Regions from separate parts of the Kitasatospora sp. HPM-01-4 genome, predicted to be linked through region 2. Evidence: riboswitches for the same ligand, from Rfam matches in the RefSeq annotation. Region 2 holds a riboswitch; each other region holds the start of a gene.
What was found. Region 2 has a riboswitch for cyclic di-AMP ahead of ACSMTC_RS22400 (transglycosylase family protein). Riboswitches for the same ligand answer to the same signal wherever they lie in the genome.
Positions count from the first base shown of each region.

Region 1 (4,735 bases), 1.5 Mb from region 2:
CCCGGTCCGGGTGGACCTCGACCTGCCGTACCGGCTGCCCGAACAGGTCGAGACCATGGCCTACTTCAGCGTCACCGAGGCGCTCGCCAACGCCGCCAAGCACAGTGGCGCCACCCGGGTCACCGTCGCCGGACACCACGCCGACGGCCTGCTCTCGCTGCTGATCAGCGACGACGGGCGCGGCGGCGCGGATCCGGCGGCCGGCGGCGGACTCCAGGGCCTGGCCGACCGGCTGGCGATCCTGCAGGGCCGGCTGCTGCTGACCAGTCCGGCCGGCGGACCCACCCGGCTGCGAGTCGAAGTCCCCTGCTCCGCCCGGGAGGTGGCGTGCTCCGCATAGTCCTGGCCGAGGATTCCGTCCTGCTCAGGGCGGGCCTGGTCGAACTGCTCACCCTCGGCGGCCATCAGGTCACCGCCGCCGTCGGGGACGCCGAGGAGCTGGTCCGCGCGGTGGACGCGGACCTTCCCGACCTCGTCCTCACCGACGTCCGGATGCCACCGGGTTACGGCGACGAGGGCCTGCGGGCCGTCCTCGAACTGCGCACCCGGCACCCCGAGTTGCCGGTGGTGGTGCTCTCCCAGTACGTCGCCACCGCCTACGCCGCCCAGCTCCTGTCGGGCGGTGACCCGGGCCGGGGCGGACTCGGCTACCTGCTCAAGGACCGGGTCGGTGAGGTGGCCGAGTTCCTGGACGCGCTGCGCCGGGTGGCCGACGGCCGGACCGTCATCGACCCCGAGGTCGTCAGGACCCTGCTCACCCAGCGGTCCGCCGGCAGCTCCGCCGCCCGGGCGCTCGACCGGCTGACTCCCAGGGAACGCGAAGTCCTCGCCCTGATGGCCGAGGGCCGCAACAACCAGTCCATCGCCCGGGAGCTGGTCGTCACCGAGGCCGCCGTGGTCAAACACGCGGGCAACATCTTCACCAAACTCGATCTCGACCCGACCGACGGCAACCGCCGTGTCCTCGCCGTCCTCGCCCACCTCCGCGCCGACGGCGGGTAGCCGGCGTAGCCGGGGCTCCGGTCGGAGCCCCGGCAGGGGCGGGGTGCGGCCCGGCGGTCCCGGTCAGTCGGTGGCCACGGACCGCAGGTCGCGCAGGGTGGCGGTGAGTGCCCACGCGAGCAGTACCAGCGCCGCCCCCGCCGCCACCGCGATGTGGTCGGGGGTCTGACGGGCCGCCGAGGCCGCGAGGACGACCGATCCGGTGAGCACGCCGGCCGCGGTCAGGCTCCACAGGCCCAGGCGGAGTCGCCCGGACGGGGGCGCTGCGACCACGGTCCCGCCGAGGCCCGCGAAGAACCGGCAGGTCTGGACGGCTCCGGCGGCCAGGGTGGTCCAGTAGGCGAAGACGGCGAGGTGGTGCCAGGGGCCCGTGGCGAGCGAGGGCGCTCCGAGGCGCACCACGGCCACCATGCCCGCCCCGACCAGGGCGGGGGCGGCGAGCCGGCGGAGCGCCCGGCCGGCCAGTGCGGTCGCGGCGGCGCGGGTCGGGCGGGGGAGCGGCGCGACGAGGGCGAGGCCGAGCAGGAACAGGACGGTGCAGGTGTTCCCTGCCCAGGTGCCGCCGGGGGCGGAGGTGAACCGGGCGCCCTGCGCGGTGGCGACGCGCCCTGACAGTGCGCCGAGCGCAGCGACCGTTATGGCCAGCGTGGCCGCCCGTTGGCGGCGCTGGGCGTGGTGGTCGGCGGGCCAGATCGCGGGGTGCAGCCACATGTCCGCGATGCCGACGGCCAGGCTCGGCCAGGCCCGCCAGCCGGCCGCCCGGGCGTCCTCCTCGAGCGCCTCGCCCCACCGCTCCCGGAACACGCCGGGGTAGAGCCGGACCAGGCCTCGGTGGAGACTCAAGCCGGGCTCACCCCCAGGCTCCGCAGTCCAGCCCTGGCGACCTTCGCCATGGACCGCAGTTCCTGTTCAAGTACCTGGCGGCCCTTGGGAGTCAGCCGTACGGGCCGCTGGCGTCCCTGCTCCTCGGCGGGCTCGATCAGCTGCTTGGCCTCCAGCCGGCTGAGTGCCCCGTACAGGCTCCCGGGGCCCAGTCGTTCTCCGACCAGTTCCTCGATCGCCGTGTTGATGGCGTAGCCGTGCAGCGGCCCGTCGGCCAGCACGCACAGCACCAGAGTCTGGGCGTCGTTCGCCTGCATCCGCCGCGCTCCTCTCCCTCTTGGGCGAAACGGTACTACGCGGTGTGTACTGTGCCGCCACGCCTGACAGTGAGGCCCTCTTGCTGCTGCGAGCAGCCCGTCCGTCCACCGTGCCGGTCGCGGCGACGGCGGCCGCCGACCGGGGATGCGGCCGGCCGGCTCCGATGGCCGAGGGTCGCAGTACCCGGTGTCGGGGCCGGGGAAGTCGGGTCAGAAAGGTGTCCGATTAGGTCGTTTATGGGCAATGTGTCACTGAATATGGCAATCAGTCAGCTTTTCATGCCATTTCTATGTGAGGTGCGTAATACGAACTTGTGTCCGGCGGGTGGAACTGCCTAGCGTTCAGGCTGTTCGCACCTGCGGACCCTGCCGCCGGGACGCCGAGTCCTGTCCACCGGTCGGCAGGACGTCGAGCAGTGCACCGGGCAGGAGCGGGGGAACCAGGTAGTTCGCCGCGCCCTGCCCAGCCCGCTCCCGGGCTCGGTGGGTCGCGGCTCGGGGTGAAGCCGTTCTGTGTGCGGCCGGGCTACCTCACGGCCCGAACCCGACAGCTCACCTCGCAGGCGTCGCAGAGGAACGCCCCATGCTGACTTCAGGTTCCGGCCGGCATCGCCGTGCGCGCCGGAGTTACACCCCGCGTCTTGCCGCCACCGCCGGGATCGCCGGCGCCGGTCTCATGCTGCCGCTGCTGAGTGCGAGCGGAGCCTCCGCGGCGCCCGGCTCCCACACCTACGCGAGCTACGCCGGGTGGCAGGAGCACCACCAGTACCACCACCAGGCCGGCTCCGGGGGGCAGCGCCACCAGGCCGGCTCGCACACCGCGCCGCACGCCGCGCGGCCCGCCGGTCAGGCTCCCGCCGGGAAGTCCCACGCCTCCCCGACCGCTTCGGCCACCCAGGCCCCGGACACCGAGAGCGCGCAGCCCGCCGCCGACTACCAGGGCTCCCACGGCGCGCGGCCGACCGCTCAGGCCTCGACCCCGTCGTCCGACGCCTCCGCTCCGTCGTCCGAGGCGTCCGCCCCGTCGTCGCCGTCCGCGTCCCCGTCGGCTCCGGCCGGCCAGGCCCCCGCCGCCACCCCCACGGCCACGCCCACCGCCCCGTCCGCGACGAGCGGTTCGAGTTCGGACGCCGTACAGCAGGTGCTCAGCCTGATCAACCAGGCACGGGCCGCCCAGGGCCTGCCCGCCTACACCATCACGGCGGGTCTGACCCGCAGCGCCGAGGCCCACAACCAGACGATGGCCGGCGGCTGTGGCATGTCCCACCAGTGCCCGGGCGAGGCCGAGTTGGGAGCGCGGGAGACGGCCGCGGGCGTCCAGTGGAACGCCATCGGGGAGAACATAGGTTACGGCGGCGGGGTCGGCTCCGCCGCCCAGGACATCGCCGCGATGGCCGTCAGTCTGACCCAGGACATGCTGAACGAGACGCCGCCGGACGACGGCCACCGCAAGAACATCCTCAGCGGCGAGTTCAGCCACATCGGCATCGCCGTCTACCGGGATGCCCACGGCACCGTCTGGCTCACCCAGGACTTCTCCAACTGACCTGTCCTGTAAGGACATCGGCCGAGATGGCCCGGTCCTCTCCCCGGCAGGGCCCGCCGCCCCGTTCCCTCGGGCGGCGGGCCCTGCCGGACGGTGCGGTGTCGGGAGGTGGTGTCGAAGGCGGGGCGTGTCCATCGGGTGCGCGACCGGGATCGCCCGGGCGGTTCCGTGTGGGTGGCGTTCCTTGTCGATGCACGTTCACCTCCAGTCCGATCTGATGGTTAGCGGCCCAGCTCGGGTGGGCAGAATGCATCCGGTTCGTCCTCGCACGCTCCCCACGTACGCTGCACGCGCTGGTCCGCGCCTGTGCACCACCCCATCGCACCGCAGCACCACCTTCCGCCTCCGCGCCGCACCACCCGCCTCCGCACCACCCGCCGCCCAGTGCAAGGCCCGGCGTACAGCTCCGCCGGGTGAGAGAGGGGCCGAGATGTCGTTACCTGTTGGCAGAGCCGCCGTGCTGGGAGGCAGCCTGGCCGGGCTGCTGCACGCCTGGGTCCTCGCCGAGGCGGGCTGGCAGGTGACCCTGGTGGAGCGCGACCGCCGACCGGGCAGGGCCGAGTTCGCCGGGGGAGTCCCGCAGGCCCGCCAGGCCCACCTGCTGATGCCGGCCGGACTGGATGCCATCGAGCGGCTGCTGCCCGGCACGACCGAGCTGCTCATCGACGCGGGGGCGCAGCGCCTCGGCCTGCCCAGCGACATCCGCTGGCTCACGCCGGCCGGCTGGCTCCCCTCCTTCTCGCCGCGGCACACCATCGTCAGTCTCACCCGCCCCCTGATCGACTGGGCGCTGCGCCACCAGGTGCTGTCGCACCCGGGTATCGAGGCGCGTGAGGGAGTCGACGCCGTCGGGCTCACCGTCGCCGGACCCCGGATCGCCGGAGTCCGCTACCGGCGGCGCGGCGACCGTGACCGGACCGAGTCGGTGCTGCCCGCGGAGGTGGTGGTCGATGCCACCGGCCGTACGTCCCGAACTCCTCACTGGCTGAACGACCTTGGGCTCGACGCGCCCGAGGAGAGCGTGATGGACGGCGGGGTCAGCTACTCG
Region 1 is NZ_JBPQGP010000005.1:6,640,820-6,645,554, forward strand. It holds gene ACSMTC_RS29040 (sensor histidine kinase) at 1-340, shown strand, start outside; gene ACSMTC_RS29045 (response regulator) at 328-1,002, shown strand; gene ACSMTC_RS29050 (hypothetical protein) at 1,066-1,845, opposite strand; gene ACSMTC_RS29055 (PadR family transcriptional regulator) at 1,842-2,141, opposite strand; cyclic di-AMP (ydaO/yuaA leader) riboswitch at 2,551-2,722, shown strand; gene ACSMTC_RS29060 (CAP domain-containing protein) at 2,725-3,687, shown strand; gene ACSMTC_RS29065 (NAD(P)/FAD-dependent oxidoreductase) at 4,118-4,735, shown strand, end outside.
Region 1: another riboswitch for cyclic di-AMP. It lies ahead of ACSMTC_RS29060 (CAP domain-containing protein); the one in region 2 lies ahead of ACSMTC_RS22400 (transglycosylase family protein).

Region 2 (4,735 bases):
AGCTGCCAGCCGAGCTCACGCCCGAGTCGGCCGGAGCGCTGGTCCTCGCCGTCGTCCAGCGGGCCCATGACGCGGGGGTCGACGTGGACGCGGCCCTCCGTGCGGCCGCCCGTGCGTACCGCAGCGCCGTGCGCGCCGCCGAGGGACTCACCACCGACTGACGGCGCGCCTCGGGGCCGAGCGCACTCGCCCGTCAGCGGCAGGGGCGGTCACCCCTTCATCGGCAGGGGGCGACCGAGCCGGCCGCACCCCTGAGCAGTGCCCCGGTGCCCTTCCCGAGCACCGGGGCCCGGAGGGTCAGACGGACTGGGGCTGGTCGACGCGGCGGCGCTGGGCCGGGACGACCTCGCTGATGGCGTCGCCCACCAGGGCGAGGAGTTCGGCCAGCGGGTCGAGGTGGTCCGGCAGGTCGCAGAGGGCGACGATCCGCTCGCCGTCGGGGCCGGAGACGCAGAACAGGTCGATCGGGCCGAGGTGCTTCGCGGCGGTCCCCACCAGCGCCGCGATGTCGCTGGGCTGGTGGATGTCGCTGGACACGCCGACCACCGGGCAGCCGGGCCGGTCGAGTTCGGCGGCGAGGTCCTCGGCGACACCGGCGCGCAGGTCGGCGACCAGGATCCCGGCGGCACCCGCAGCGGCGAACCGGCGGGCCAGCCCGTCCCCGGACCCGCCTTCGAGTACCGCGATGACCACCACTGCCCCGGCTACTCGCATGGCCTGCTCCTCCTTAGAGCCGCACCCCGTGGACGGCCCCGCACTGCCGTCCATCAGAGTCATTGCGGAGGATCGTAGGCACTGCTCGACCCTCCGCGACACTCATTACCCGGCAGGTGACCAGGCTCACTCCTGAGAGGGCGGACCGGTACGCCCGCCAGCGGCGTTATCCGGACGTCACGACCCTGTCATCCTCGCGCCCCCTACCGACAGCCCCACGGCCCCCTGTCCGTCCCCTGTCCACCTTCCGTCGGGACGCCGACCCACCGCCGCTCAGGCGCCGTCCGCCCGCGTGGAGCCGCCCGCCCGCCGCCGGATACCGTCGTGACATGCCGGAAACGCCCGAATCCACCCCGCAGCCCGCACTCTTCACCTGGGAGTTCGCCGCCGACCCCTATCCCGCGTACGCCTGGCTGCGCGAGCACAGCCCGGTGCACCGCACCACGCTGCCCAGCGGGGTGGAGGCCTGGCTGGTCACCCGGTACGCGGACGCCCGGCAGGCGCTGGCCGACAGCAGACTGTCCAAAAACCCCGCCCACCACAGCGAGCAGGCGCACCGCAGCGGCCGGGTCGGCATCCCGGGGGAGCGGCAGGCGGACCTGATGACCCACCTGCTGAACATCGACCCGCCGGACCACACCCGGCTGCGGCGGCTGGTGTCGAAGGCGTTCACCCCGCGCCGGGTGGCCGAGTTCGAGCCGAGGGTGCAACAGCTGACGGACCGGCTGATCGACGGCTTCGCCGGGCGCGGTTCGGCCGACCTGATCCACGAGTTCGCCTTCCCGCTCCCCATCTACGCGATCTGCGACCTGCTGGGCGTCCCTCCAGAGGACCAGGACGACTTCCGGGACTGGGCCGGCATGATGATCCGGCACCACGGCGGCCAGCGCGGCGGTGTGGGCCGGGCGGTGAAGCGGATGCGTTCGTACCTGGCCGAGCTGATCCACCGCAAGCGGGCCGACCTCGGGGACGACCTGATCTCCGGTCTGATCCGGGCCAGCGACCACGGCGAGCACCTGACCGAGAACGAGGCCGCCGCGATGGCCTTCATCCTCCTCTTCGCCGGCTTCGAGACCACCGTCAACCTGATCGGCAACGGTGTGTACGCACTGCTGCGCAACCCCGGGCAGCTGGCCCTGCTGCAGGAGTCGATCGGGCGCGGCGAGCAGGAGCTGCTGGCCACCGGGGTGGAGGAACTGCTGCGCTACGACGGCCCGGTGGAGCTGGCCACCTGGCGGTTCGCGACCCGTCCGCTGAGCATCGGCGGGGTGGAGATCCCGGCCGGCGACCCGGTGCTGGTGGTGCTGGCGGCCGCGGACCGCGATCCGGCCAGGTTCGCCGAGGAGAACACGCTCGATCTGGCGCGGAAGGACAACCCGCATCTGGGGTTCGGCCACGGCATCCACTACTGCATCGGCGCGCCGCTGGCCCGGCTCGAGGGCCAGCGGGCACTGGCGACCCTGCTGACCCGGCTGCCGGATCTCCGGCTCGCCGCGGATCCCGCCGAACTGCGCTGGCGCGGCGGTCTCATCATGCGTGGCCTGCGCGAACTCCCGGTTTCATTTACCGCGCGGCAGGGCTGATCTTCCCCGTAATCCGGCCGTCATTCTCAGGATTTCGGTGAGATGTGCCACATGGCGTCCAGGGACTTCCGGACACCCGGCAAACCGGGCGTGTCGGGCTGACGGAGTGTCGGGTTAGTCCGATTTGGGAACCTCTGAATACGCATCAAACCGGACAAAGTTGCACCGTTTGTAGGCATACATAAACTGACTGTAATTCCCGTGTGATGTACGGGATATGAGCTTGTGATTGATACGAAGGTATGCGTAGTCTCCGTGGAGTTCGCACTGCGAACCCCGCTGCGAGGAACGCCAAACCTTGCCCGCCGCGCTTCGGGACACCGACCAGAACCCTTGGGCAAGGGCGGGGGACCCAGGTTATTCCGCCGTTCTCACGGCTTGGGGTGAAGCCGCGTCAGCAGGGCAGGAGGCACTCCTGTCCCGCCCGCCGCGGCCGGGCCAACCTCCCGGTCCGAACCCGACAGCTCACCTCGCAGGCGTGCGGAGAGGACACCTTCATGCTGTTCACCGGTTCGGGCCGTCATCGTCGCAAGACCCAGACCGAGAAGGCCATCGCCGCGGCCGGTGTGGCCGGCGTCGGTCTCGCGCTGCCGCTGCTCACCGCCACCGGCGCACACGCCGCCTCCGTGACGACCTGGGACAAGGTCGCGGACTGCGAGAGCGGCGGCGACTGGAGCATCAACACCGGCAACGGCTTCTACGGCGGCCTCCAGTTCACCTCCAGCACGTGGAAGGCGTACGGCGGCGGCCAGTACGCCGGCCAGGCCAACCAGGCGACCAAGGGTCAGCAGATCGCGATCGCGGAGAAGGTCCTCGCCTCGCAGGGTCCCGGCGCCTGGCCGGTCTGCTCGGTCAAGGCCGGTCTGGCCAGGGGCGGTTCCGCCGCCGACGTCGACACCGGCAGCCACAGCGGCTCCAAGTCCGGCTCCTCCGGCGGCCAGAGCAGCGCCAAGAGCTACAAGAAGCAGTCCTCGCAGGACACTTCGCCGCAGAGCGCCACCCCGTCCTTCCCGGGCAAGGCCGGTTACGACGCCGCCTCCGGCAAGTACTGGTACCAGAAGAACGGCGGCTGGTACTGGACCAGCCACCAGAGCATCTACAACCAGTTCGCCGGCGGTGCCGCCGCCAAGGCCCCGGCCCAGAGCCCGGCCCCGGCCGCGGCCCCGGCCGCCGCCACCACGCAGAGCGCGGCCACCGGCGGCTACACCGTCAAGGAGGGTGACACCCTGTCGGGCATCGCCCAGGCCCAGCACCTCTCCGGCGGCTGGCAGCACCTCTACGAGAGCAACAGCGCCACCATCGGAGGCGACGCCAACCTGATCCTCCCCGGCCAGGTGCTGAAGCTGGGCTGACCCCCGGCGGCATGAGGGGCCGTTTCCGCAGCCGTCGCGGGAACGGCCCCGTCCGCCCTCGTCGCCTCCCTGTCATCATTCAGGTGAACTACCGGCGAGTAGAGCGGCCACACGATGAGACGGGACCAAGGGCAGCGTGGCCCGGCGGCCCGGTGCGGTTAGGCTCTGGTCGTAACGACTCCGCAACCGTCCGCAGACCGCACCCCCTGTCCGCTGGACCTGCTTCCGCTAGGAGATGCCTCGTGCCGTCCATTGATGTCGTCGTAGCCCGTGAGATTCTCGACTCGCGCGGCAACCCCACGGTCGAGGTCGAGGTCGGCCTCGACGACGGCAGCACCGGCCGTGCCGCTGTCCCGTCCGGCGCCTCCACCGGTGCCTTCGAGGCCCTGGAGCTTCGTGACGGCGACAAGAGCCGCTACTTCGGCAAGGGCGTGGAGAAGGCCGTCCTCGCCGTCATCGAGCAGATCGGCCCGGAGCTGGTCGGCTACGACGCCACCGAGCAGCGCCTGATCGACCAGGCCATGCTCGACCTGGACGCCACCCCGGACAAGTCCTCGCTCGGCGCCAACGCCATCCTGGGCGTCTCCCTCGCCGTGGCGCACGCCGCCTCCGAGGCCAGCGACCTGCCGCTGTTCCGCTACCTCGGCGGCCCGAACGCGCACGTGCTGCCCGTTCCGATGATGAACATCCTCAACGGCGGTTCGCACGCGGACTCCAACGTCGACATCCAGGAGTTCATGATCGCGCCGATCGGCGCCGAGTCGTTCTCCGAGGCCGTCCGCTGGGGCGTCGAGGTCTACCACACCCTCAAGGCCGTGCTGAAGGACCGCGGTCTGTCCACCGGCCTGGGCGACGAGGGCGGCTTCGCCCCGAACCTGGACTCCAACCGCGAGGCCCTGGACCTCATCACCGAGGCCATCAAGAAGGCCGGCTACACCCCGGGCAAGGACATCGCCCTGGCCCTGGACGTCGCCGCCACCGAGTTCTACAAGGACGGCGCCTACCAGTTCGAGGGCAAGGCGCTCTCCGCGTCCGAGCTGATCGACTACTACGCCGACCTGGTCGCCAACTACCCGCTGGTCTCCA
Region 2 is NZ_JBPQGP010000005.1:5,143,047-5,147,781, forward strand. It holds gene ACSMTC_RS22385 (nucleoside triphosphate pyrophosphohydrolase) at 1-161, shown strand, start outside; gene ACSMTC_RS22390 (SDR family NAD(P)-dependent oxidoreductase) at 298-714, opposite strand; gene ACSMTC_RS22395 (cytochrome P450 family protein) at 1,044-2,297, shown strand; cyclic di-AMP (ydaO/yuaA leader) riboswitch at 2,609-2,790, shown strand; gene ACSMTC_RS22400 (transglycosylase family protein) at 2,795-3,649, shown strand; gene eno (phosphopyruvate hydratase) at 3,892-4,735, shown strand, end outside.

Region 3 (4,735 bases), 2.0 Mb from region 2:
TGTACCGGCTCTTCTGCCAGACCACACCATCGAGGTCCGTGGCCGCCATGCCGTTGTACGTTTCCTGCATCTCTTGCACCGGATTCTCCAGACCTGCCGGGCTTACGCCCTACTTGACGCGATGATAGCTCCAGTGCACGTGCATCAGCACGGGACATTGCTTGTGCAGCCGAGCGTGTCGGAATGTACGCCAACCACTCCGCTTGACCGTCTTTGACGGAACGTAAGTGGACATAGCCCGGCGAATCGGAGCCCGGCCGATGACTGCCCGTACCGGGCCTGCGCCACCGTGTTGATCTTCGTAGGCCGGGCGTCGGACGCACGGTCCGCCGCCCGCGATCACCTGTGAGACACGTCACCAGGGACGGGAGCTGACGGGGTTTCGGTTGCGTGATGCGACCGACCGTCAGCAAGGATTGGGTAATTTGGTGGTAATTGTCCCGGTTACTAGCAGGTTCGATGTCAACTCTCGGGATCCGGATGCAGTCCTGCCTGCCGAATGTCCTACGATCTCCGCCATGAGCACCGCAGCCATCCCGGGCGCGCCACTGCCCGTCCGCACTCCAGGCTCCCGTGCGCGGGGGCGCCACCGCCGTCCTGAGCGCCCCGAGGTCCCTGCCGGTTCCCCGGCCCTGCTGCTTGCCGTCCCCGCCGCGGCCGGACCCGAGGCAAGCCCGATCGTCGAGGAACTGCTGTCCATCGTGCGCGGCGAGCAGCCGGGCACCGAGACCGCCGCCGGCTACCTGGTCGGCGAGCACCTTGCCGCCGGTGCGCCGGAGGGCGACACGGAGAACGGCGACCAGGCCGCCCCCACCGTGGCCGCAGTACTCGCCCAGGCCGCCGAGGCGGGCCTGCCGGCACCCGTCGTGATCCCGCTGCTGGCCGGCCCGCACGACTTCCTGACGGCTCTGTACAGGCTGGCCGACGAGACGGGAGCCGCCGTCACCGATGCGCTCGGCCCGCACCCACTGCTGGCCGAAGCCGTGCACGTGCGGCTCTCCGAGGCCGGTCTGGCCCGCGCCGACCGCGCCCGACTGTTCGCCATCACCACCGCGGCCGACGGTGTGGTACTGACCGTCGTCGGCGGCGAGGAGGCCGCCGCGGCGGCCGGAATCACCGGTGTACTGCTGGCCGCCCGGCTCGCGGTGCCCGTGGTGGCCGCCGCCCTGGACGTACCGGGCTCGGTGGCCGCCGCGGTCGAGCACCTGAAGGCCACCGGTTCACAGCGTCCCGCGCTCGCCCCACTGGTCATCGGCCCGGAGGCCGACCCCGAGCTGCTGGCCACGGCGGCCGAGGAGACCGGCTGCCCGAGCGCGGCCCCGCTCGGCGCCTACCCGACCGTCGGTCAGCTGATCGCCTCCACCTACCTGAGCGCACTGAACATCCCGGGCCCGGGTGAGGCCCCTGCCGCCGTCGCGGAACAGCCCGCCGGCTGAGCGCCCGACAGACCCGTTCGAGAGGCCCCCTCCGAGGGGCCTCTCGGCGTTTCCGGGCCCGCCGGGGGCCATCCGGCACCCGGGACCCCAAGGGCGCGCCCGTCCGCCGGTCCCGCCTCCGAGAGCCGTACGGCCGGGGGCGGGTGGAGAGTTGGTGAACTCACTGCGACATCCACCCCATCAACTCACAATTCGGACATTTGCCACCACCCTCTTCATCGGGCGGCGCCGACCCGGATTCCGCTCCCCCGGGGACTTCTCAAAAGTTTCACAACCGGTTGCCCGATCCGGGCCGAAATTGCCGTGGCATCACCTGAAAGGCAGGCAGATCGCAACCCGTGCAGATCGCCTGAGAGAGGCCCATCGAATTTCCAGGAAATGTCCATTCGCATTCGATCTTGAGGAATCGGCGAATAGCCTGTGAGGGAACTCACAGGTGTTTGCAGTTTCAACTTAAGTCTGCTTAACGTGCTCCCCGTTCGTTGACACACGGACCCAGCTCATCCGGAACGCCGAGTCCTGCCGCCGGAGCAGTTGGTACCGCAGAACGCACCTACGGCAGGGGCGGGGGAACCAGGTAAGTCGCCCGAGAGGCGGTCAGCAGTGGCCGACTCCGGGCTTGGGGTGAAGCCGTGCGCAGCACGGCCGGGCAACTCCAGCCCGAATCCGACAGCTCACCTCGCAGGCGTGGGAGAGGAACGCACACCTTCATGCTGCCCATCAACGCCAACAAGCGTGCCCGCCGTCTGATCGCCGCCACCGGTGTGGTCGGTCTCGGCCTCTCGATCCCCGCCCTCGTCGCGTCCGGCGCGTCCGCCGCCTCCGTCTCCACCTGGGACAAGGTCGCGCAGTGCGAGAGCGGCGGCGACTGGGGCATCAACACCGGCAACGGCTTCTACGGCGGCCTCCAGTTCACCTCCTCCACCTGGGCCGCCTTCGGTGGCACCCAGTACGCCCCGCAGGCCAACCAGGCGACCAAGGCGCAGCAGATCGCCGTCGCCGAGAAGGTTCTCGCCTCGCAGGGCCCCGGCGCCTGGCCGGTCTGCTCGGTGAAGGCCGGTCTGACCAAGGGCGGCGCCGCCGCCCAGGTCGACACCTCCGCTCCGGCCGCCGCCCCGAGCACCGCCGCGACCACCGCGCCGAAGACCGCGCAGGCTCCCGCCGCCAAGCGGCAGAGCGCCCCGGCCGCCGCCGGGCAGGCCACGAACGGCACCAAGTACACCGTGGTGGACGGCGACTGGCTGTCGAGCATCGCCACGAAGAACAGCGTCGACGGTGGCTGGCAGAAGCTGTACGACCTCAACCGGTCGGTGCTGACCCAGGGTCCGGACGTCATCTTCCCGGGCCAGCAGCTGGCTCTCGGCGGCACCGCCACCGCCGCGCCGCAGCAGGACGCCCCGAAGCCGGCCCCCAAGCAGAGCAGCAGCCCCAGCACCCCGGCTCCGGCTCCGGCCCCGGCCCCGGCCAAGCCCGCCGCTCCGGCCGCGCCCGCGACCGGCAGCAAGGCCGCCGCGATCAACTTCGCGCTCTCCAAGGTCGGCCAGGCCTACGTCTACGGCGGCAGCAGCGACGGTGGCTGGGACTGCTCCGGCCTGACCCAGGCCGCGTTCCGCCAGGCCGGCATCTCGCTTCCGCGAGTCGCCGCCGACCAGGCCGATGCCTCCACCCGCGTCTCGCTGGACAGCCTGCAGCCGGGCGACCTGCTGTTCTGGTCCAACAACGGCAGCAACTCGGGCGTCTACCACGTCGCCATCTACATCGGTGACGGCAAGTACGTCGAGGCCGCCAACCCGAAGTCGGGCGTGAAGACCGAGACCATCGCCAACTGGGCCCCGGACTTCGCCGGCCGCGTCTGACGGTCTCCGGACACTCCCTGAGCGGTTCCACCGCAAGGCCGCTGTCCCCGGTGCTCTGGTCGGCGCCGGGGACAGCGGCCTCTGCCGGTACGGCTGCCGGCGCGGGGAGTCCCACGAAGGCCCCCCGGCCCGGGCAGGGGCTCCCTCCGGGCGGTTCCCGCGCCCTGCGAGGAGGGGAGCGCGGGCACTCGGCGAGTCCGCGTCAGGGTGGCAGGCTGGCCAAGCGGTTCCCGCGCCCCTAGAGTGCGTGGTCGCACCCAACTGCCGCAGGGGAGGGGAACGGCCATGGCACGGGTCACCATCAGTCTCGACAGCGATCTGGCGATCGAGGTCATGCTGCTGACCGGCACCAGGAGTCCGCAGGATGCGGTCGAGTTGGTCGTCCGCGACTATCTGGCCGCCGGCCGCCGTACCGAGGCCCGCACCGGCGATGCCGCCGACGCACACCGGGTCGGCGAGGAGAGGCGCACCCCGCAGGAGGGCTGAGCAGCGGTCATCCGGCCTTTCCCGGCTCCGCCTCGCCCTCCTCCGCGCGGTCCGTGCTCCCGCCCTTGCCCCGTCTCCTGTCGTGCCGGGGCCAGCGGGCGCGGGTGAAGACCATGAGACCCGCGAAGATCACTGCCGCGATGACCGCGCCGATCAGGGTCGAGCCGCGGAACCAGGGCGCCCTGACGTCCATCACCCGCTGTCCGGCGTGTGCTCCGCTGCCGGTGCCCACCACGACGCCCAGCGTCCAGAGGTTGGGCAGTGCCAGCACCAGCGCGAGGATCAGCCAGCTGAGCGTCACCTTCCAGGACCGTCGCCGGTGCAGACCGGCCCAGGCCGCCAGCAGCGGCAGCAGCGTGAAGCAGATTCCGAAGACGAGCCCCAGCAGCAGTCCCACGCTCAGGTGCCCGTTCACCATGGAGCCCACCCGCTGCGACCACCAGCGCGGCACCGTCGCGGCCCAGCCGAAGTAGACGATCACCCCGGCGACCACCAGTCCCACGCCGAGCAGCAGCCGCCTGCGCCAGATCGGCCACGCGGCGTTCTCCACCGTCCGGGGAGTCCGACCAGCTCTCATGTCTCGATGCTGGCCACAGTCGGCCCCCGCCCGCAGCGCGAGCCGAGGACCGTTGCCCTCCCGAGGACGGCGGACGGGCCCAGCGGCCGGTCGAACACCGGCGGACCGGCGCTACTCCATCCGGGCGACCCCGGATCCCCGAACCCCACGTCCGCACATCCGCACGTCACGGCAGCACGTCGGCCCGCCGGGCAGTACACCCGACGGGCCGACGTGGTCCGGGACCTCCCGGGAACCTCAGTGCGCCCTGGCCCCCGTGGAGCCGCGCATCACCAGTTCCGGCTGGAACATGAACTCGGCGCGCTGCCCGGGGTTCCCTCCGACCTCCTCGAGGAGTGCGTCCACCGCGGCCGTGGCCATCGCCTCGACCGGCTGGCGGA
Region 3 is NZ_JBPQGP010000005.1:7,183,534-7,188,268, reverse strand. It holds gene ACSMTC_RS31405 (DUF397 domain-containing protein) at 1-70, opposite strand, end outside; gene ACSMTC_RS31400 (sirohydrochlorin chelatase family protein) at 519-1,436, shown strand; cyclic di-AMP (ydaO/yuaA leader) riboswitch at 1,968-2,139, shown strand; gene ACSMTC_RS31395 (transglycosylase family protein) at 2,147-3,292, shown strand; gene ACSMTC_RS31390 (hypothetical protein) at 3,578-3,778, shown strand; gene ACSMTC_RS31385 (hypothetical protein) at 3,786-4,355, opposite strand; gene ACSMTC_RS31380 (LacI family DNA-binding transcriptional regulator) at 4,593-4,735, opposite strand, start outside.
Region 3: another riboswitch for cyclic di-AMP. It lies ahead of ACSMTC_RS31395 (transglycosylase family protein); the one in region 2 lies ahead of ACSMTC_RS22400 (transglycosylase family protein).

Region 4 (4,735 bases), 400 kb from region 2:
TGCCCGAGGAGGCGCTGCGGACGGTGCTCACCCTGCTGGAACTCGGCGGCGCGCCGATGCACGAGGGCTTCCCCGAGCTGAGCTCGGCGCTGCTGGAGCAGCTGCTGTACGAGCAGCTGTACCTGTACGTGCAGCCCGTGGCGGAGCCGGAGGCGTACGGGCGGGCGGTGCGGCTGCTGATCGAGCACCAGCGGGCCGCCCGGCGGCTGAACGCGAAGCGGCAGGCGAAGCTGCACGCGGAGGCCGAGTGGCAGGGCGAGCTGCTCTGCGACCTGCTGCGCCGGCCCCATCTGGTGACCTGGCCCCGGCTGTACGCGCTGCTGATGCGCGCCGACGGCGTGGACGTCGCCGACGGGGCGGCCGTGCGGGCCTGGCTGGAGGAGTTCCGCGGGCTGACTGAGGAGCAGCGGATCGCGTGCTTCGTCTGGCTGGAGGAGCAGGGGCTGCTGGAGCCGGTCCAGGGGGACGAGGGATGGAACCGGGCGCGGCTGCTCTCGGTGGGGATGGCCACCGACGGTGCGCGGCTGCTGCTGGAGAACCGGCTGATGGAGCGCAGCTACCGCAATCTGGCCGGGCGGAACGCCCTGGGGCTGCCGATGCCCGACGAACTCGCGGGGGATTTCGAGGGGTTCGAGGCGGCGGTGGCGGCGGAGGCGCTGCGGCTGTGCGGGGAGTGGACGGTGCCGGGGCTGCCCGAGCTGCTGGTGGCGGAGTTTCCGGACCTCGCGCCGGAGCCGGGGACGCAGGAGATCGAGGAGTACGTGGCGGGCACACAGGCCTGACGGCCCGGCCGGGAACACCCGGCCACCCGATCGGCGGTGCGACCGCCCGGGGAAACTCGGGAGCCGTCCGGTTCCCCGGCTCCCGGACGGCGCGAGCCCCGCGAAGGCGCCGGGTCGCTCGCGCCCCGTTGCGAGTCGTGCCGGTGGCCGAACGACCGCCAGGCCGCCGGGCCGCCCGCGTCTCGCCGTCGATAAGCCAGGTCACCGAACGGCCGCCACGGCCACCGGAGTTACCCGCGTCTCACCGTCGGCGGCCCGGTGGCCGAACGGCCGCTACGGCTGGAGGCCGTGGGAGTGGAGCCAGGCCAGCGGGTCGACCGGGGCGCCGCCGGCCGGGCGGACCTCCAGGTGGAGGCGGGGGCCGGGGGCAGCGCTGTCCGGCCGGAGGCCGTGGGAGCTGCCGGTGGCACCGACCCTGCCGAGCTGGGTGCCGGCGGCGACCTGACCGGAGACGGCGGAGACGGCGGAGAGGTGGCAGTACCAGATCTCGGTGCCGTCGGGCAGGGTCTGGATCACCCGGTACCCGTGGGCTCCGCTCCAGCCGGCCGCGGTGACCGTGCCCGCGCCGATGGCGGTGACCGGGGTGCCGACGCGGGCGGCGAAGTCCAGGCCGGGGTGCGGCCGGGTCCAGTGCGAACCGGCCTGGGCGGACTCCGCGGTGAGCGTGTAGTCGCCGACCGGCAGCCGGAGGGTGCCGAGCCGGGCACGCTCGGCCGCGGCCTGGGCCTCGGCCTGCTGGACGGCCCGCTTGGCCTCGGCCCCCTGAGCGGCGGCCAGCCGGGCGGACTCCTCGGCGGTGGTGCGCTCCCCGTCGGCCTGCTGCTGGATCCGGGCGGTGAGGGTGAGTCCGGGGTCGGTGGCCAGCACGTGGTCCGAGGCCGTGTCGGGGACGGAGAGCGCCGGTGCGGGGGCGGGCGGCTGGGCGACGGTGGCCGCGGCGGCCGTTCCCGCGGTGGCGAGCCCGGTGGCACCCAGGCCGGCGGCCATCGCGGTCACGCCGAGCAGCGAGCCGCCGCTGCGCGACTGACGCGGCAGCCGGTGCCGAGCCGCCCCGTCGGCTGCCGGCTCCTGCGGAAGGTCGAGCAGCTGGGGGCCGGACCCGAGGCTGCCGAGCCCGAGGTTGGCAGGGCTGTGCGACAAGGACGCCACCAAGGCGCGCTCCTTTCCTTCCTTCGCGCCGACCGGGTTAGCTGACGGGTTCGGAGCAGGAAGGTCTCCTACGGGCGGACCGAGGCCCGCCCGATTCACCCCAGGAACGTGGTTCCCCGGCTCCCGGACCCGTCCGGCAGGCGGGTCCTGAGGATTAGGCGACGGCGCACGGTGCCGTTCGGGTACGGCGTTGCCGACCGCGCTGCGTTATCAAACGTTAATCCGAGAAGCCCATGATTCCAAGCTGCACAGCTGGTGAAGTCCTGGCTTCCTGGGGCGTAATGGTCGATTTGTGACTATTGGCCAGGTTGTCCGATGACGGACCGTTATCCACCAGGGTGTTCAGCCCTGGCTCTGACGGTCCAGCTCAGCGACGGTCGTACCGGCGATCGCCCAGTTCTCACGCGGCACCTCCTCGATCGCCACCCAGATGTTCTCCGGCTTCACGCCCGTGATCCGGGAGTACGTCTCGGTGAGCTCGCGAGCGATCTCGGCCTTCTGCTCCTCGGTGCGACCGGCCAGCTGCTTGACGTTGATGAACGGCACGGGGGGCTCCTCGGGGTCGGAATCTGCGGCCAGCCGCACCGTATCGCACGGTTCCTGAAGACCCCTCGACCCGAAGGCCCCTCGCCCGAGGACGCCTCACCCGAAGACGCCTCAGCCCGGGAACCGACCCCGAAGACCTCGCCCCGAGGACCCCTTGACGGCTAAGGCTAATAGCCTTAGCTTTATGGCTACAGGAAGCAGCCACGAAAGACAGCGGAGGCAGGACATGTCCAGCACCCAGCAGCCCGACACCCGGTTCCTCGACGTCCCCGGCGGCCGGATCGCGTTCGACGACAGCGGCGCGGCCACCGGCGGCGCCACCGTGGTGCTGCTCCCCGGGATACTCGAGTCCCGCACCCTGTACCGGTTCCTGCGTCCGCTGCTCACCGCGGCCGGCCACCGGGTGATCTCCATGGACCTGCGCGGCTTCGGCGAGTCCTCGATCGCCTGGGACGACTACTCCCCCGATGCGGTCGCGCAGGACGTGCTCGCCCTGCTGGACCACCTGGACATCGCGCGGGCCGTCCTGGTCGGCCACTCGTACACCTGCGCCACCGTGGTCAAGGCCGCGGCCGCCGCCCCCGAGCGGGTCGCCGGGGTCGCGGTGACCGCCGCCTTCCTGGAGCACTCGCCGAACGCCCTGCAGCGGGCGCTGATGAAGGCGCTGGCCCCGCTGGTACTGACCTTCCCCGGCGTCTGGGGCTCCGCCCAGCGGTACTACTACCCCTCGCGCAGGCCCGCCGACTTCGAGAATCACCGGGCTCGGCTGGTGGCGGCGCTGCGCACCCCCGGCCGGAAGGCCGCCACCCGGGGCCAGCTGACCGGTGACTCCATCGCCCTCGGAGCGGCGGCGACGGTGCGCTGCCCGGCCCTGGTGATCATGGGCGGCAAGGACGTCGACTTCCCCGACCCGGCCGCGCTCGCCGACCGGCAGGCCGCCGCGCTGAAGGGCCGTAAGGTGATGATCGGCGGTGCCGGGCACTACCCGATGGCCGAGTTCCCCGAGGCCACCGCCGACGCCCTGCTCCCCTTCCTGCACGAGGTCGCCTGATGCCCAGGGTCGGACTCACCCCCGCCGCCGTCGTGGGCCATGCCCTCGAACTGATCGACGAGGAGGGCCCCGAGGCCCTCACCCTGGCCGCCGTCGCCACCCGCGCGGGCGTCGCCACCCCGTCCCTCTACAAGCACGTCAGCGGCGGTCTGGCCGAGCTGCGCCGGCTGATCGCCGTCCGGATCACCGAGGAGCTCGCCGAGCAGCTGGCCACGGCGGTGCTGGGGCGCAGCCGGGACGAGGCCGTCGAGGCGCTGATGGCGGCCTACCTGGACTACGCGGGCCGCCACCCGCGCCGGTACGCCGCGCTGCCGCAGGCCCCGCAGGAGGACGAGGAGCTGCGGTACGCGGCCGGCCGGCTGGTCGGGGTGATCCTGGCGGTGCTGCGCGGTTACGGACTCGAAGGCCCGGAGGCGATCCACGCGGCGCGTACGGTGCGCTCGATGGCCCACGGCTTCGCCTCGCTCTGCACCGGCGGGGCCTTCCAACTGGCCGAGGACCTGACGGTGACCCGGCAGCGGCTGGTCCGCGTGCTGACCGAGGGTCTGCGGGCCTGGCCGGCACCCTGAAGACGGCTTCAGGAAGGCGGGGCACCGGCTTGACGGATGTGCTCCCCAGGGCCCAGGGTGGCTGGACGGGACGGACCCTCAGGGCAGTTCGCCGGCGGGGGAGTCCGGCCGACGGCCCGTGTCGGACAGGGGCACCGGACCGGGCGGATCCGGCCGTCCCGATACGGATCCGGGTGGAATTCGAGACCCAACCGTCGCAGAGCACCGGCCGCACCGGAGTCCGGCCTGGGTAGGTACCATCCGGGCGGCCCACGAACCGTCAGCGGCGCCCGGCTGCCCAGGGACACGGGGCATGTCGCCCCAGGGCACGATCACGAGGAGGAGGGCGGCATGACGCAGACCACGCGGACCACCCGTCCCGGTACCGGTCTCATCCCGGGACAGCGCGGCACGGCCGCGGGCGTCGCGACGACCGCCCGCCCCGTTCTCGGCGACGGCCTGGCCGACACCCTGCGGCGCGCCTTCGCGATCGCCCGGGGCCTGCGTTCGCTGCGGCCGGTCCCCGTCCGCGCCCAGGAGCCGTACGGGGAGAGCGACGGCCAGTAGGGACGGACGCCGGCACCGGACCGGCGGCCCGGCCGGACGGACGCCGGGTGCGCCCGACGCGGCATTCACGTGGATCGGGGCCCGCGACGCTA
Region 4 is NZ_JBPQGP010000005.1:4,740,899-4,745,633, reverse strand. It holds gene ACSMTC_RS20635 (hypothetical protein) at 1-782, shown strand, start outside; gene ACSMTC_RS20630 (M23 family metallopeptidase) at 1,056-1,931, opposite strand; cyclic di-AMP (ydaO/yuaA leader) riboswitch at 1,944-2,102, opposite strand; gene ACSMTC_RS20625 (tautomerase family protein) at 2,274-2,477, opposite strand; gene ACSMTC_RS20620 (alpha/beta fold hydrolase) at 2,704-3,528, shown strand; gene ACSMTC_RS20615 (TetR/AcrR family transcriptional regulator) at 3,528-4,097, shown strand; gene ACSMTC_RS20610 (hypothetical protein) at 4,428-4,643, shown strand.
Region 4: another riboswitch for cyclic di-AMP. It lies ahead of ACSMTC_RS20630 (M23 family metallopeptidase); the one in region 2 lies ahead of ACSMTC_RS22400 (transglycosylase family protein).